DNA from 2 places in the Bacillus sp. N1(2025) genome. Region 1 is predicted to be linked to the other one. Evidence: riboswitches for the same ligand, from Rfam matches in the RefSeq annotation. Region 1 holds a riboswitch; the other holds the start of a gene.
What was found. Region 1 has a riboswitch for S-adenosylmethionine ahead of ACNFN4_RS11550 (bifunctional homocysteine S-methyltransferase/methylenetetrahydrofolate reductase). Riboswitches for the same ligand answer to the same signal wherever they lie in the genome.
Positions count from the first base shown of each region.

Region 2: another riboswitch for S-adenosylmethionine. It lies ahead of metN (methionine ABC transporter ATP-binding protein MetN); the one in region 1 lies ahead of ACNFN4_RS11550 (bifunctional homocysteine S-methyltransferase/methylenetetrahydrofolate reductase).

Region 1 covers NZ_JBLTJB010000004.1:226,527-234,074, forward strand. Annotated here, with positions in the region: gene ACNFN4_RS11535 (BMP family lipoprotein) at 1-16, opposite strand, end outside; gene ACNFN4_RS11540 (CvfB family protein) at 174-1,070, opposite strand; gene ACNFN4_RS11545 (YajQ family cyclic di-GMP-binding protein) at 1,170-1,661, shown strand; SAM riboswitch class I at 1,762-1,883, shown strand; gene ACNFN4_RS11550 (bifunctional homocysteine S-methyltransferase/methylenetetrahydrofolate reductase) at 1,973-3,814, shown strand; gene ACNFN4_RS11555 (GNAT family N-acetyltransferase) at 3,897-4,337, shown strand; gene ACNFN4_RS11560 (pentapeptide repeat-containing protein) at 4,561-5,187, shown strand; gene ACNFN4_RS11565 (DinB family protein) at 5,341-5,835, shown strand; gene iolG (inositol 2-dehydrogenase) at 5,881-6,912, opposite strand; gene ACNFN4_RS11575 (LacI family DNA-binding transcriptional regulator) at 7,137-7,548, opposite strand, start outside.
Region 2 covers NZ_JBLTJB010000003.1:258,472-266,019, reverse strand. Annotated here, with positions in the region: gene ACNFN4_RS09125 (hypothetical protein) at 135-287, opposite strand; gene ACNFN4_RS09120 (carboxymuconolactone decarboxylase family protein) at 480-857, opposite strand; gene metQ (methionine ABC transporter substrate-binding lipoprotein MetQ) at 950-1,765, opposite strand; gene ACNFN4_RS09110 (methionine ABC transporter permease) at 1,779-2,447, opposite strand; gene metN (methionine ABC transporter ATP-binding protein MetN) at 2,440-3,465, opposite strand; SAM riboswitch class I at 3,571-3,677, opposite strand; gene ACNFN4_RS09100 (SCP2 sterol-binding domain-containing protein) at 3,788-4,138, opposite strand; gene ACNFN4_RS09095 (thioredoxin family protein) at 4,235-4,555, opposite strand; gene ACNFN4_RS09090 (toprim domain-containing protein) at 4,558-4,923, opposite strand; gene ACNFN4_RS09085 (YusG family protein) at 4,993-5,229, opposite strand; gene gcvH (glycine cleavage system protein GcvH) at 5,284-5,667, opposite strand; gene ACNFN4_RS09075 (arsenate reductase family protein) at 5,727-6,083, opposite strand; gene ACNFN4_RS09070 (acyl-CoA dehydrogenase family protein) at 6,197-7,548, opposite strand, start outside.

The sequences.
Region 1 (7,548 bases):
TCGCCATTTTTTTCATTGAAACTCTCCTTTTGTTTTTTCTATAGTTATATATCGGTTCGGATGTCAGAATATTTTATTTCAATAAAACAGGATGTTAAACAAATGAGGAATATAGCAGCTTTTGAGAAAATAAAAAACATCGGTTTTGGTTCACCGATGTTTTTGCAGAACATTTATTGTTTTTCGTATGTCCAGCCGTCTTTCTGATACACTTTGCCGTTTTTCATCAGGTGCCCGAGCGCCCGCTTAAAGGCGGCTTTGCTTAAATGAAACCGTTCGCGGATATCGTCAGGATGGCTTTTGTCTCCGTAAGGCATCGCGCCGTTTCTTGATCTCAGGTAGGTCAGAATCTCTTCCGCGTCAACCGAAAGCGCATCCTGCTTTCTCGGCAGCAGGGACATGTTGACGGAGCCGTCTTCCTTTACCTCGATGACACGCCCTGTCACGCGGCTGCCGAGTCTCGGCTCTTCTTTTCTTTCTGAAGGGTGAATAAACGCGCGGATGCCTTCATCGGTAATCAGAAAAGATCCTGATGCAATCAGTCTGTACACCGTGCCTGTCAGGTCTTTATTCATGACGTCTTCCTCTGCATCCGTAAATAATTCACTGATGATATCCTCAGGCGCCGGTTTGGCAAACATGCGCCCGCGGCTTGTCACCTTCAGCATGCAATACAGTCTGTCTCCTTTTTGCGGCCAGACGGATTTGTACGGAGGCAGGTGCTCCGTTGCGACGAGCGCGTCTTTTGACAGACCGACGTCGACGAATACGCCCATATCTTCCACAGCGTCCGTCACTTCCACCCATCCGTAGTCATAAAAGCTGATGAGCGGCTTTTTCATCGTCGCCGCGAGTCTTTCCTGATGATCGACGTAAATAAATACGTCCACTTCATCTCTGTCTTCGATATCCTCTGTGATTTCACTGTTATGTAAAAGAACCGTATCCTCGCCGTCGGTTAAAAAATAACCGAAATCGGTTTGGTGATCTATACTAAGCGTGAGCTGCTGCCCTGGTCTCATGTTATCGTCCTTCCTGATTCGCCCGTATGAGGCTGATGTTTTTCTCATTTTTTCCAATATGCATAAATTCATGCTTTATGCTGTTGGACATTTCTCTTTATTCTACTATAATCAACTCATAAGTGAAATGTTATAGGAGGTTTTCTCATGGCAAAAGAAAGTTCTTTTGATATTGTATCCAAAGTTGAATTTCCCGAAGTGCAGAATGCGATTCAGATGACGCTGAAAGAAATCGGCACGCGCTATGACTTTAAAGGATCGAAAAGCGATGTGAAGTTAGAAAAGGAAGAACTTGTCCTGATTTCTGATGACGAGTTTAAACTGAATCAGCTCAAAGATGTGCTGAGCGGCAAGCTGATCAAACGGGACGTGCCGACGAAAAACATTGAATACGGCAAAATCGAAAATGCAACTGGAGGCACGGTGCGCCAGCGCGCGAAGCTTGTACAGGGCATTGATAAAGACAATGCCAAAAAAATCAACGCGGTGATTAAAAACTCCGGCTTGAAGGTCAAGTCGCAGATTCAGGACGACCAAGTGCGCGTCACCGGAAAAAATAAAGATGATCTGCAGCAGATTATTGCAGCCGTCCGCGGAGCAGACCTGCCGATTGACGTTCAATTTATTAATTTTAGATAAATTATGTGATTCCTATTGATTATTGTCTCTATTTTCGGTAAATTTGGAGAAAGGGATTTTCACAGTTAAGTTTTGGAAACCCATGACAATTACATGAACGTTCTTATCAAGAGAAGCCGAGGGACTGGCCCGACGACGCTTCAGCAACCGGTGTAGTGGTTTACCCAAACCATGACCAAGGTGCTAAATCCAGCAAGCTAAAAACAGCTTGGAAGATAAGAAGAGAGACAAATGATTACAAAGTCTTCTTCTTAAGAAGACTTTTTTTATTTCTCTTTTTTCCTTGCTGAATGTGATGAAGGAGGCAAACAATGGGACTATTACAAGACTTAGAAGAACGGATTTTAATCGGGGACGGCGCGATGGGCACTCTCCTCTATTCCTACGGCATTGACAGATGTTTTGAGGAACTGAACGTATCAAAGCCCGAAGAAATCAAGCGGATACATAAGGCTTACGTGGAAGCCGGGGCAGACATCATCCAGACAAATACGTACGGCGCGAATTTTATTAAGCTCTCAAGATACGGACTTGAGGATGAAACGAAAAAAATCAATCAGGAGGCGGTCAGAATCGCGCGCGCTTCCTCAGACGGCGCTTATGTATTGGGAACGATGGGCGGCATCCGCACCTTTAACAAAAACGCCTACAGCCTGGAGGAGATTAAACGCAGCTTTCGGGAGCAGCTTTATTTATTGCTGCACGAAGAGCCGGACGGTCTGCTTCTGGAAACATACTATGATTTAGAAGAGGCCCGCGAAGTGCTGAAGATCGCGAGAAAAGAAACGGAACTTCCGATTATGCTGAACGTATCCATGCACGAACAGGGCGTGCTGCAGGACGGAACGCCGCTTCGGGAAGCCCTCAGGTCCATTGCCGATCTCGGCGCTGACATAACGGGAATCAATTGCCGGCTCGGCCCGTACCACATGATTGAAGCGCTCACCGAAGTGCCGATTTTCCGTGACGCTTATTTATCGGTCTATCCGAACAGCAGCCTTCCGTCTTTAGAAGAAGGCCGGCTTGTTTATGATACGGACGATGCCTATTTCCGGGAGAGCGCCGTACAGTTCCGCACTCAGGGCGCGCGCATTATCGGCGGCTGCTGCGGTACGACGCCAAACCATATCAGAGCCATGGCTGAAGCGGTCCGCGGACTTTCTCCCGTCACTGATAAAGAAGTGAAAATCAGACGGGAAGAAGAAGTCATCTCCGTCCGGAATGAACGGACCGAGCCGGGTTTAAACGAAATCGCCGCTCAAAAACGGTCAATTATCGTAGAGCTTGATCCGCCGAAAAAATTGAATTTTGACAAATTTCTGCAAGCAGCGGCTGAATTAAAAGAAACCGGCATAGAAGCGCTGACGCTCGCTGACAATTCATTGGCGACACCGCGGATCAGCAATGCCGCCTGCGGTTCATTGCTGAAAGAGCGCCTTGATATCCGTTCTCTCGTTCACATTACATGCAGAGACCGCAACATCATCGGCCTTCAGTCACATTTAATGGGGCTGGATACGCTCGGGCTCACCGACATTTTAGCCATCACGGGCGATCCTTCAAAAATCGGCGACTTTCCGGGGGCTACCTCCGTCTATGATTTAACGTCCTTTGACTTGATCAGGCTGATTAAACAATTCAACGAGGGCATTTCTTTATCAGGGAAACCGCTCGGCAAGAAAACGAACTTTTCCGTAGCCGGAGCATTTAATCCGAATGTCCGCCACCTTGATAAAGCAGTCAAACGGCTGGAGAAAAAAATCGAGTGCGGAGCTGACTACTTCGTGTCCCAGCCTGTCTACTCGGAGCAGCAGCTCATTGACATTCATCATGAAACGAAGCATCTCAAAACACCGGTGTATATCGGAATCATGCCGTTAACGAGCAGCCGCAACGCAGAGTTCATTCATCATGAAATCCCGGGCATTAAGCTGTCAGACAGCATCCGCGAAAAAATGGCGCTCGCCGGCGAAGACAAGCGAAAGCAGAAAGCCGAAGGCCTCGCCATCGCCAAGTCGCTTCTCGACACGGCGTGCGAACTGTTTAACGGAATTTATTTAATCACCCCGTTTCTCCGTTCTGATTTGACGTCAGAGCTTGCAGCTTATATTAAGCAAAAGGATGAAAAGCGGGCTGATGTATATTTGCATTGACGCGAAAGAAGCCGCCTGATATGACAGGCGGCTTTTTCATGGTACGATACAGAAAAAGAATCAAGCAAAGGAGGATTTTTTCATGGTTGAAGTAAAACCCATCACCGCAGAAGACACATACGCGATCAGACACAGCGTGCTGCGCCCCCATCAGACGATTGAGGATTGTAAATATGATCAGGACAGCGTCAAAGGAGCCTTTCATCTCGGAGGTTTTTACGACGGAACATTGATCAGCATCGCTTCTTTCTACCCGCAGAACCAGCAGGCTTTACAGGCAGCGCCCGCCTACCAGCTGCGCGGCATGGCGACGCTTGAGGAATACCGGACGCAAAAAGCGGGAAGCACGTTAATCGCCTATGCGGAACGGAAACTGGCAGATATGGGGGCGGCGCTTGTCTGGTGCAACGCCAGATGTCACGTAAAGGGATATTACGAAAAGCTCGGCTGGAAAAGCACGGGCAGCCCCTTTGACATACCCGGCATCGGCCCGCATGTGATCATGTATAAAGAACTCGCCTGAAACAGACAAAAGCCCTCTTATCAGGGCTTTGTTTTTATCTTTCAGCGGGCGGATGACGTTCAAACGGAATGAAGCTTTTATAAGCGCCGCTATTGACGCGATCCCGCTTTGATATTACCCTTTGTTCAGTAAGCAACACGCCATTCGGCAAGGGTGGCAGGGTCGAAAGCGATATCTGCCAATTGCCGGTTTCAGCTATTATGTTTAGAAAAGGGAGTACGAGATGAATACGATCCAAAAACCGAAAATCCCGAAAGAATTGCCGGTGCTTTCTTTCACTGAAGCGCTTCAGGACGACCTCATAAAAGAAGTCGTCATAGAAAACGCCGTGATAAACGGCAAACTGGACGGCCTGCGCGCCGATAAAGTCATTTTCAGAAACACCGTTTTTACGGATGTCTCTTTCAGACATATGGAATGTACGGATGTCCTGTTTGACAAATGTGATGTCTCAAACGCTGATTTCAGCGGAAGCATCATCCATAGAACGGCGTTTCAGCATTCAAAACTTCTCGGCTTGAATCTGGCGGATTCCGCCATGCGTCATGTACGGTTTGAAGACTGCCTCGCACATTACAGCTCCTTCAGCTATTCCAATATGAAGCATGTCCGGTTTGACACGTGCGGCCTATCAGAAAGTGAGTGGAATGATACCGTTCTTGAATACACAGATCTTGACGTCTGTGATTTGAACGGCGCAAACTTCATCGGCACGTCTCTTTTTAATATGGATATCAGCACGTGCACATTTGATCATCTGCACGTCTCGCTTGATAAGCTGAAAGGATGCCGCATCTCTCCGTCTCATGCCGTGACATTCGCAGAAGCGCTCGGAGCCATTGTGACGTGATCTTTTATTAAACGAAACGGCGGGCGGCATCCTGAATAAATGCTCGGCATTGGTGATGTGGGGTGCTGCTTTTTATTTTGCGGCGCTTTTGTTTCGATAAAAGGAATTCGGCCAGGTCATGTTGAATGTACGGAAGGAAGAGGGGGAATTGGAATGTCAGACATTTTAAAGCTGTATCACTACCACAGATGGGCAAATGAGCAGGTTATTCAGCATCTGAAGACCCTGCCCGCGGCAAGCTTACAGCAGAAACTGGATAGTGTTTTTCCGACTGTGAACGCCGTGCTTGTGCATATATACCGGGCTGATTACATTTGGCTTCACGTGCTTTACGGAGAAACTTACGAACAAATCGTCTCGCAGTTTGATCAATTTGAAAAGCTTGACGGAGATTTTGAGGCGATTGAACATAGAATGACTGAACTGGACAAAGAATACAGCGAATTTTTAAGAGAATTGGAGAACACGGAAGGCCCGATCTCCATTTCTCATCCACGCATGGGAACGCTCCGGACGACATATGCCGATGTGATCCGGCATGTTGTGAATCACGGCACATACCATCGCGGCAATATAAGCGCGATGCTTCACCAAATGGGCTATAAAAGCGTGCCGACTGACTACATTTTTTTCTCATACGAATCATAAAAAAGCAAAGGCCTCCCGGGCCTTTGCTTTTTCACTTCGAATCTATCATAGTCCGGCATAGCCGAAGGCGCCCGGGGTAAGCTTTACAGGCCTTCCGGTTTTAAACGATTCCGTCGCGGCGATCCCGATTTCTAAGTTAATCGTGGCATCGACGTCTGTCACAATCGGCGTTTCCCCTTTTTTCACACATTCGGCAAAGTGCTCAAGCTCCAGACGGTAAGCGTCTTTAAAGCGGGCTTGAAAATCCGGAATAATTTCGTAGCTGCTGCCTGACTCCGTTAAAATGGTGACATGGCTTTTCCGCAGCGTTCCGACCAAGATGCTTCCCGCCGTCCCGATAATTTCGGCGCGGATATCATGCCCGTACGGAGAATTTCGGCTTGCCTCCACATCGCCGGCCGCGCCCGAATCAAATTCAAGATACGTTAATGCCTGATCAACGTCGCCGCACTCCTCCATGAACGGGTGCTTTAAAATTCTCCCGTGCCCGCAGACGGACGTAACTTCGGCATTCATGAGATATCTCGCGATGTCGTAATCATGAATCGAACAGTCAATGAAAAGCCCTCCGCTATGTTTGATAAATTCCGCGGGCGGTGCGCCTTGATCTCTTGTAAATCCTTTATAATAAATGGGCCTGCCGATTTCCCCGGCGTCGATTCTTCTTTTCGCGTCGGCGTATGCCGGATCAAACCGCCTCATAAAACCGACCTGGCAGATGACGCCCGTTTCTTCGATTTTTTTCATGACTTCTTTAGATTCCTCAAGACTCAGGGTGAGCGGCTTTTCAACAAAGATGTGCTTGCCGTTTTCAGCAGCCTTCATGATCATTTCCGCATGTGTGCTTGTCGGTGTGACAATGATGACGGCGTCAATCGTGTGATCTTCCAACAGGTCATACGGATTCTCCGTCCATTTGGCGATTCCTAATTCTTTCGCACACGCTTCCGCCTTTCCCTTCATCGGGTCACAGACGGCCGCAAGCTCGGCTCCCCGCACTTCGCTGACTAAATGCTTCGCATGAAAATACCCTAATCGTCCTAATCCCAGCACCGCACATCTGACTTGATCTGTCATCTATCACCGCTCCTTTTTTCTTGAGGCCGCATGCCGCAATGGCGCAAGCGGTTTCCCTTATTAAACAGAAATCATCATTTTGAAAGCGCTTTATTTATAACCCAAGCTGTTTGCTTTCTTTTCTTGTAATCCGCAGTATATGCGCAAGCGCTTTCTCAAATCTGTTTTAATTTTACAATGCTTTTCTCTCGTTTGACAATGTTTTTCACAGAAAAAAACGCGCCTTATCGCTGAGGGCGCGTTTTTGCCGGTGCCGTAGAATGCCTGATGACGAGTTCCGGAGATAAAATGATTTTGCTTTTTGTTTTTTTCTTCCCTTGAATCTCATCAATGAGAAGTTCAACGACACGCCGTCCCATTTCGCGGATGGGCTGAGAAATCGTCGTGAGCGGCGGTGCCGTCATTTCAGCGAGAATGGTATTGTCAAAGCCGATGACCGACAAGTCTTCCGGCACCCGAATGCCCCGGGAGCGCGCCGCCTGTATCGCCGCGCATGACAAGACGTCATTAAAGGCGAAAACGGCGGTCGGAAGGTCTCTGTCAAACAGCTCGCCCGCTGCCTGTTTTCCGCTTTCCAGCGAATATTCCGTCGGTATGATCAGCGATTCATCTAGTGTCATCCCCGCTTCCCGCATC
Region 2 (7,548 bases), on a different contig from region 1:
CTCATTCTAATTTTATAACAAATGAAAAGTAAATACAACTTTTTATATTACCCGGAACATTCCTAAAGTTTATCAAAGATCAAGGCGTAATTAAAGCTGTTTGAAACAGAAAAAGGGCGGAAATCCACCCTTTTTTACTGACCGATTTTCTCATTAAGCTGCGCTGCGAGGAACTTGCTTTTTTGATATTCAAGCTCCCTCTGCCGTTCGACTTCCATCCTTTTTGAAAGACGCCGTCCGTATTCCTCGTAGCCGATGCCGTGTGACTTCTGCATCGCTTTTTCCATTTCAGGCGTATAGTCAAGGTCCAGTCTCTCGTGGCTGGTGCAGATAATGAATCAATCCCTTCATATATTTGTTTCTATTGTAACAATGATCCTCTGCTCCGGCCAAAGAGAGTGTGCCCCTGAATCCTTTCGAATGTGCCGAAAACCGGCGCTCGCTTTATCTGAAAAACGGTATTCACACGATTGCTCTTTCTAATGCGTCGTATGTCCGAATTCCTGAATGCACTGCTGCACGAGGGTCACTCCCTGACTGAGAGCCGCGCCGCCCCCGAATGCCGCCGCGACGCCGATGACCTCAAGGATGTTTTCTTCTGTCGCCCCTTGGTCAAGGCAGCCCTTCGTATGATAAATCATGCAAAATTCATCTTGAGCGCTGATGCTGATGCCCAGAGCGATTAATTGTTTCTCTTTTTCAGTTAATGAATCCGCAGAGAAACACTGTTCAGTAAATTCATTAAACTTCCGCCCCATCATCGGCATTTTTTGCTCGAATATGCCTAAACCTTCTTTATATTGTTTCAATGCGTCATGCACGCTTTTCCCGTTATCCTGGTATTGGGCCACTGCCATTCCCTCCAATCGTTAACCTTCCTTTTTATTATGGACAGTTCTCCGATTAATACCCGAAAAAAACCCCGGATGATTCATCCGGGGTTTTCGCTTTATTCAGATACGGGAAGCACGGCTCCGTCGTATTTTTTCTCAATAAAGTCTTTGATTTTCTTAGAGTGAAGCACTTCCATAAGCGCTTTGATTTTCTCTGATTTTTCGTCACCTTTGCGTACGGCGATGATGTTTGCGTACGGGTTGTTTTTCGTTGATTCCACTTCAATCGCATCTTTTAACGGATTCAGTTTGTTTTGAATCGCATAGTTGACGTTAATGAAGACTGCATCGCCTTCTTCTTCATTATATGCTTTCGCCGTTAATTCAGGGGCGATTTTTTTGAATGTCAGGTTTTTCGGGTTTTTCGTAATGTTTTTCGTAGTGGCTTCAATCGTTTTTACCTTCGGATCAAGTGTGATCAGTCCGGCTTTTTCAAGCATCGCCAGCATACGGCCTTGTTCAGCGACATTGTTCGTCATGATGATGGTCGCGCCTTTAGGCAGGTCTTTCAGTGATTTGTATTTTTTCGTGTAAATTCCGAATGGCTCAAGGTGAACGGCTCCGGCATTCACGAGTTTGTAATCTTTATTTTCTTTCATTTCCTGTTCAAGGTAAGGAACGTGCTGGAAGAAGTTCGCATCCACTTCATTATCAGCTAACGCTTTGTTGTACATTTTGTAATCGTTCAGCACTTTTACTTTTAATGTGTAGCCTTTTTCCTTCAAGAGCGGTTCCGCTTCTTTTAAGATTTCAGCATGCGGTGTTTTTGTCGCGGCGACGACGATTTCCTTTTTATTTGAGCCGTTTGATCCGCAGGCGGCCAAAACTCCCGCGAACACAAGCAGCAGCGCACTTAATACAATCTTTTTCAATGTAAATCCTCCCTTATCTTTTGTCTATTATATTTGTAATTACATCACCGATAATCTGAATGATAAAGACGATGATGAGTATAAATACTGTCGCTACAAACGTTACATCCGTATTATTGGACTGGTAGCCTTCTACATATGCAAGGTTTCCGAGTCCGCCTGAACCGATGGCGCCGGCAATGGCGGTAGATCCGATCAGGGCGATGGCCGTAACGGTGATGCCTGAAATTAACGCAGGCATTGATTCAGGAATCAGCACTTTGAAGATAATCGTCGATGTCTTTGCTCCCATTGATCTGGCAGCTTCAATGACTCCTTTATCGACTTCCCGCAGCGCAATTTCCGCAAGACGGGCGTAAAACGGCGCGGAGCCGATAATCAGCGCCGGCAATGCGGCGTTCGGTCCTAAAATCGATCCGACCAAAATCTTAGTAAAGCCGAGAAGCAGAATAATTAAAATAAGAAACGGAATAGACCTGAAAATATTAACGACCGCCGCGATCACGGTGTTAATGATTTTATTTTCCCATAAGCTTCCCTTGCCCGTTAAAAAGAGCAGAAGACCGAGAATCGCTCCGATGATAAATGAAAAAACTAATGCGATGACCGTCATATAAAGGGTCTCGTATGTGGCCGTCCACAGCTCGGTTATATCAACGTTCGGGAACCATTTTTCAAACATTTGTGATCACCTCTGCTTCTACCTGTTTGTCTTTGATGAACCGGATCACGTTTTCTACTTCTTTTTCCTGACCGTCAATATGAATGAATAAAGAACCGTAGGCTCCGTCCTTCGTCTGTGAAATTTTCCCCTGCAGAATATTGACGTCCACATCAAAGTTTCGGATCATTTCCGTAATGAGGGGCTGCTCGGCGGCCTGCCCGACAAATGAAAGCTGAATCGTTTTTCCTGTCGCTGTTTCCTGCAGAAAATGCTGGATGGTTTCTTTCGTCTCCTCCGGTTCTGTCACCTGCTGAACGAAACGCTTGGTCATCAGTTCGCGCGGGTTTCTGAAAACTTGGAGTACTTCGCCTTCTTCAACGACTTTCCCGTTTTCCATGACGGCGACTCTGTTGCAGATTTTTCGGATGACGTGCATTTCATGGGTAATGAGCACGATCGTCAGACCGAGTCTGTCATTTATATCGGATAAAAGATCCAAAATTGAATCGGTCGTCTGCGGATCAAGCGCTGATGTCGCTTCATCGCACAGAAGGACTTTCGGATTATTGGCGAGCGCCCGGGCTATGCCGACACGCTGCTTTTGACCGCCGCTCAGCTGCGACGGATAAGATTTTTCTTTCCCCTCTAATCCGACCAGTTTAATCAATTCATCAGCGCGGCGGATCCGTTCGCTTTTTTTCACGCCGGCGATTTCCAGCGGGAACATAATGTTCTCCCGGACGGTGCGCGACCACAGAAGGTTAAAATGCTGGAAGATCATGCTGATTTCCTGGCGCGCTTTTCTCAGTCCGCGGCTGCTTACTTTATTTAATTCCGTCCCCGCGACTTCCACGGTTCCCGACGTCGGCTTTTCAAGGCCGTTCAGGAGACGGATTAAGGAACTTTTACCAGCTCCGCTATATCCTATAATTCCAAATATTTCGCCCTTTTTGATATCAAGAGTGACATCTTGGACAGCATTGACATCCCCATGCTTCGCTTTGTAAATTTTTGAAACATTTTGAAGATGGATCAAAGCAATCACCCGCCTTACACTATTCTAAGAAATCTTCCGGGTTTCTCCGCAAAAGAAAAGCCTTTCTGCATAAATGAGCAGAAAGGCTGATTGAAAAAGGCCTTTCTCTCATCTTTCAAAGCAGACCGCTTCGAGTGAATTGGCACCATTTCAACATTGTTGATGGTTGCCGGGCTTCATAGGGCACTTCCCTCCACCTCTCTTGATAAGAGAAAACATATCGTATTTTCGTCCGGAAATTCTTACTGTAGAATAGCACGGCGAATGATAAAAAGTCAATAAAATAAATATTGGAAGCTATTGTCACATAGTAGATTGGCAGTTACGGCCGTTTACTGATCGCCTGAAAAAATCCGTTTGTCAGCCAGAGGATGGCCTCCAGCTTCAGCAGAGCTCTGAATGATCCTTTCACTTTGAGTTTTCCGCTTTGGATAAGCTTTTGCAAAGAGACATCACCATGCAGGAGATGGATGATTTCCGTCTGGTTTCCGTAAAAGGTCAAATTAGATTTTTCCTTTGAAACCGACGTTTTCCTCATTTCTCCCTGTCCGTTAATTGAGACCGTTAAGGCTTCTGTTTCTCCTTGGAATGTAATCAGCAGCGTTGAGGCGTTTAATAGCGGTTTCAAAAACAGATGCTGTCCGTCATTCTCTGAAACTTCTATTTTCTCCACTCGTATAACCTCCCGTTTTAATGGCCATACATACACTTTCTCTTTTTAACGGACAGAACCCTTTATAAACCGCACGACATTTTCCTGTAAATATTGTCACATCGGGAACGTTTGCGATGTTTTTTGTTTAATCAGCTCATATAAATAGGAAACGGAGCGGAAGGCGTATCCTTTCTCAACAAGCTCTCCGCCTTTAAACAGCAAAAAGCACGGAACGCTTTCAATCTGATAGGCTTTGGCGAATGCGGGGGAATAATTCACGTTGTTTTTATAGAAGGCGGCGCCGGGCAGCATTTCTTCGACGACAGTAAGCATTTTGGACGCCAGCTGGCATGTGCCGCAAAACGGGGTGTACAAATACAGGAGATAAACGTCATCCTGAATCGATTCGAGTTCATTTTCTTGGAGTTCTTTCATGATTACCACCTCAGGTCGTTCTTTTTCAAAAATACAGTGTCAGCATCAAAGCCGGCTCTGATCAGCACAGATGCGAGATGATGGCCCGGGCACGACTCGACTTGCCTGTATGTTCTGTCTATATAAATATGGCGCGCTTCGGGAAGCTCCCGTTTCAGCTGTTTTCTTAATTTTTCTCCGGAGTCATCTGCGTCCGTTAAAATATAGACGTCTCTGTCAAACAGGCGGTCCGCCAAATCTTCCAGTTCGGTTTGGCCGATTGTTCCGTTAGTACAGACGATTTCCGCGGGTTCGATGAGCACTTCCCTGACTTTGATTTTATCAGATTTTCCTTCTACGATAATGACCTTTTCATCTCCGTTGTACATAAGCGCGTCACCTGCCGATTGTTTTAGCGTCAGATTGAAAAAGAAGGCAGTGAAATTCACCGCCAACTGTTAACACCAGCCATTCTCATAATCGCAATCGACATATTTCGGATCGCTGCCGTTTATGACATCGGCTGTTTTATAAAATTTTTGATTTTCAAATGAAAAGCCCTGTTTGAGCTCGTACTGGTCCATGCCTGTCATCTCGCCGATGGCTTCATTTTCATGAAACAAGGAAAACCGGCCGTTTTGAAAGCGGCCCGTAACGTTCTCCGTCACATCGACCTTTTGTTTATCAAAAGCCATTTTAGACACCTCCCGTTACAGATAGAATGTCCAAATGGCCCCTTTGCTATCCGATCAGTCTTCCTGTGTCATTTCGTCATATTGCTCGGAAGTCATGAGGTTTTCGATTTCTTCAGCATCAGCCGGTTCCACGACGATCATCCACGCTTTTTCATACGGAGACTCGTTTACGAATTCAGGACTGTCATCAAGGTCTTCGTTCACTTCCGTCACCGTTCCGTTAATCGGTGCGTACAGTTCGGATACGGTTTTGACGGATTCCACGCTGCCGAATGGCTCGTCCGCTTTAATTTCGGCGCCGACTTCCGGAAGCTCGACAAAGACGATGTCGCCAAGTTCGGCTTGCGCGAAATGTGTAATCCCGATACGGGCTTTTCCGTCCTCAACTTTGACCCATTCGTGCTCTTTGGAATAACGCATTTCTTTCGGTGTGCTCATCTAAATCCCTCCATTTTTTTCTTATAATAAGAAGATACCATAATTCTTTGAACCTGGCATTACATCCAATATTTTTCGAATTGGTCTTCTTTAAAGCCGACAGTGACTTTTTCGCCGTCTGTCGTAATCGGGCGTTTCAGGAGCATACCGTCTGATGCCAGGAGTTCAAGCTGTTCGTCCTCTGACATATGGTACAGTTTTTCCTTTAAGTTCAGCTCGCGGTATTTCATTCCGCTCGTGTTGAAAAACTTTTTGAGCTCAAGACCGCTCTTCTCATAGAGGTCTTTAATTTCTTCTTTCGACGGAGTTTCCTCCGCGATATGTATTTCGTTTATTTCCTTACCGCGGTCTTCCAGCCATTTTTTCGCATTACGGCACGTTCCGCATTTAGGGTACCAGTAAAAATTTAACGACATCTTCTTCACCCCTTGTAAATGATCGTCGTTATTTTAACACAATCACTTGTAAAAACCTATAACGTTGCTTCATGAAAAAGCGCCCCTGATGAAGGAGCGCTTTCAGCATGTGATCAGACCGTATATTTTTCTTCACGGAAGACGGCGGCTGCCGCTTCACGTTTTTTCTGAATGAGGTTTTTCGGCGTCAGGCGCGTCAGTTTGCGCAGCACGGAAAGCATCATGCGGAGGGAATCTCCTTCCTCCATGGCGATCAGTGATTCTTTGGCGTGCGCTTCAATGTTCTGAAGGGCTTCCTGAGCAAAGATTTCCGTATATAACAGCTTCTGCGCGGCTTTTTCGGCACCGTCCGCCGCAATTGCTTTTTCCGTTCTGAGGACGGCAGATTCCAAAGCGTAAAGCGCGCTGACAATATCGGCAATGTTCACCATGATTTCCTGCTCGCCTTCGATCTCTTTGCCGTATTTCTGCGCCGCGAGACCCGCTGTCAAGAGGGCGATCTTTTTCGCCTGTCTGACAATGTATTTTTCCTGTTCAAGAGGTTCTGAGCCCGGCTCTTCAGGCATCAGCATCATGAGTTCTTCTTGGAGCGCTTTTGCTTTTTCAAAGAGCGGCAGCTGACCTTTTACGGCTTTTTTCAGGAACGTGCTCGTTACGATCAGGCGGTTGATTTCATTTGTGCCTTCAAAAATTCTGTTGATTCTTGAGTCGCGATAAGCGCGCTCCACTTCATATTCCTGCATAAATCCGTAACCGCCGTGAATTTGAACGCCTTCATCGGCAATGTAATCAAGCGTTTCAGAACCGCACATTTTGTTGAGCGAGCATTCAATCGCGTACTCGGCGATTGACTTCGCGACTTCGCGTCCGTCTTTTTGCTCCTCTTCCGTCAGTCTGCTCATATTATCTTCGAATAAGCCCACTGTTCTGTATACAGAGCTCTCCATGGCGTAAAGCCGCGCTGACATCGTCGCAAGCTTTTCCTGAGTGAGCGTGAAGCTTGAGATCGGCGTTTTAAATTGCCGGCGCTGGTTTGCATAAGCGGCGGACAGCTCAATCACCCGTTTTGAAGCGCCGATTGTGCCGACGGCAAGCTTGTAGCGCCCGATATTCAGGATATTAAAGGCGATGACATGGCCTTTTCCGATTTCGCCTAGAAGGTTTTCTTTCGGGACTTCCGCCTGATCTAAAATCAGCGTTCTTGTCGACGAACCCTTAATCCCCATTTTTTTCTCTTCCGGTCCCGTTGACACGCCCGGATAGTTCTTTTCTACGATAAATGCGGAAAACTTATCTCCGTCCACTTTAGCGTAGACGACAAAGACATCTGCAAAGGCGGAGTTTGTAATCCATTGCTTTTCTCCGTTAAGAATATAGTGTGTGCCCGCTTCATTCAAAACAGCCGTCGTTTTCGCGCCGAGGGCATCTGAACCTGAACCGGGCTCAGTTAAGGCGTATGCCGCGA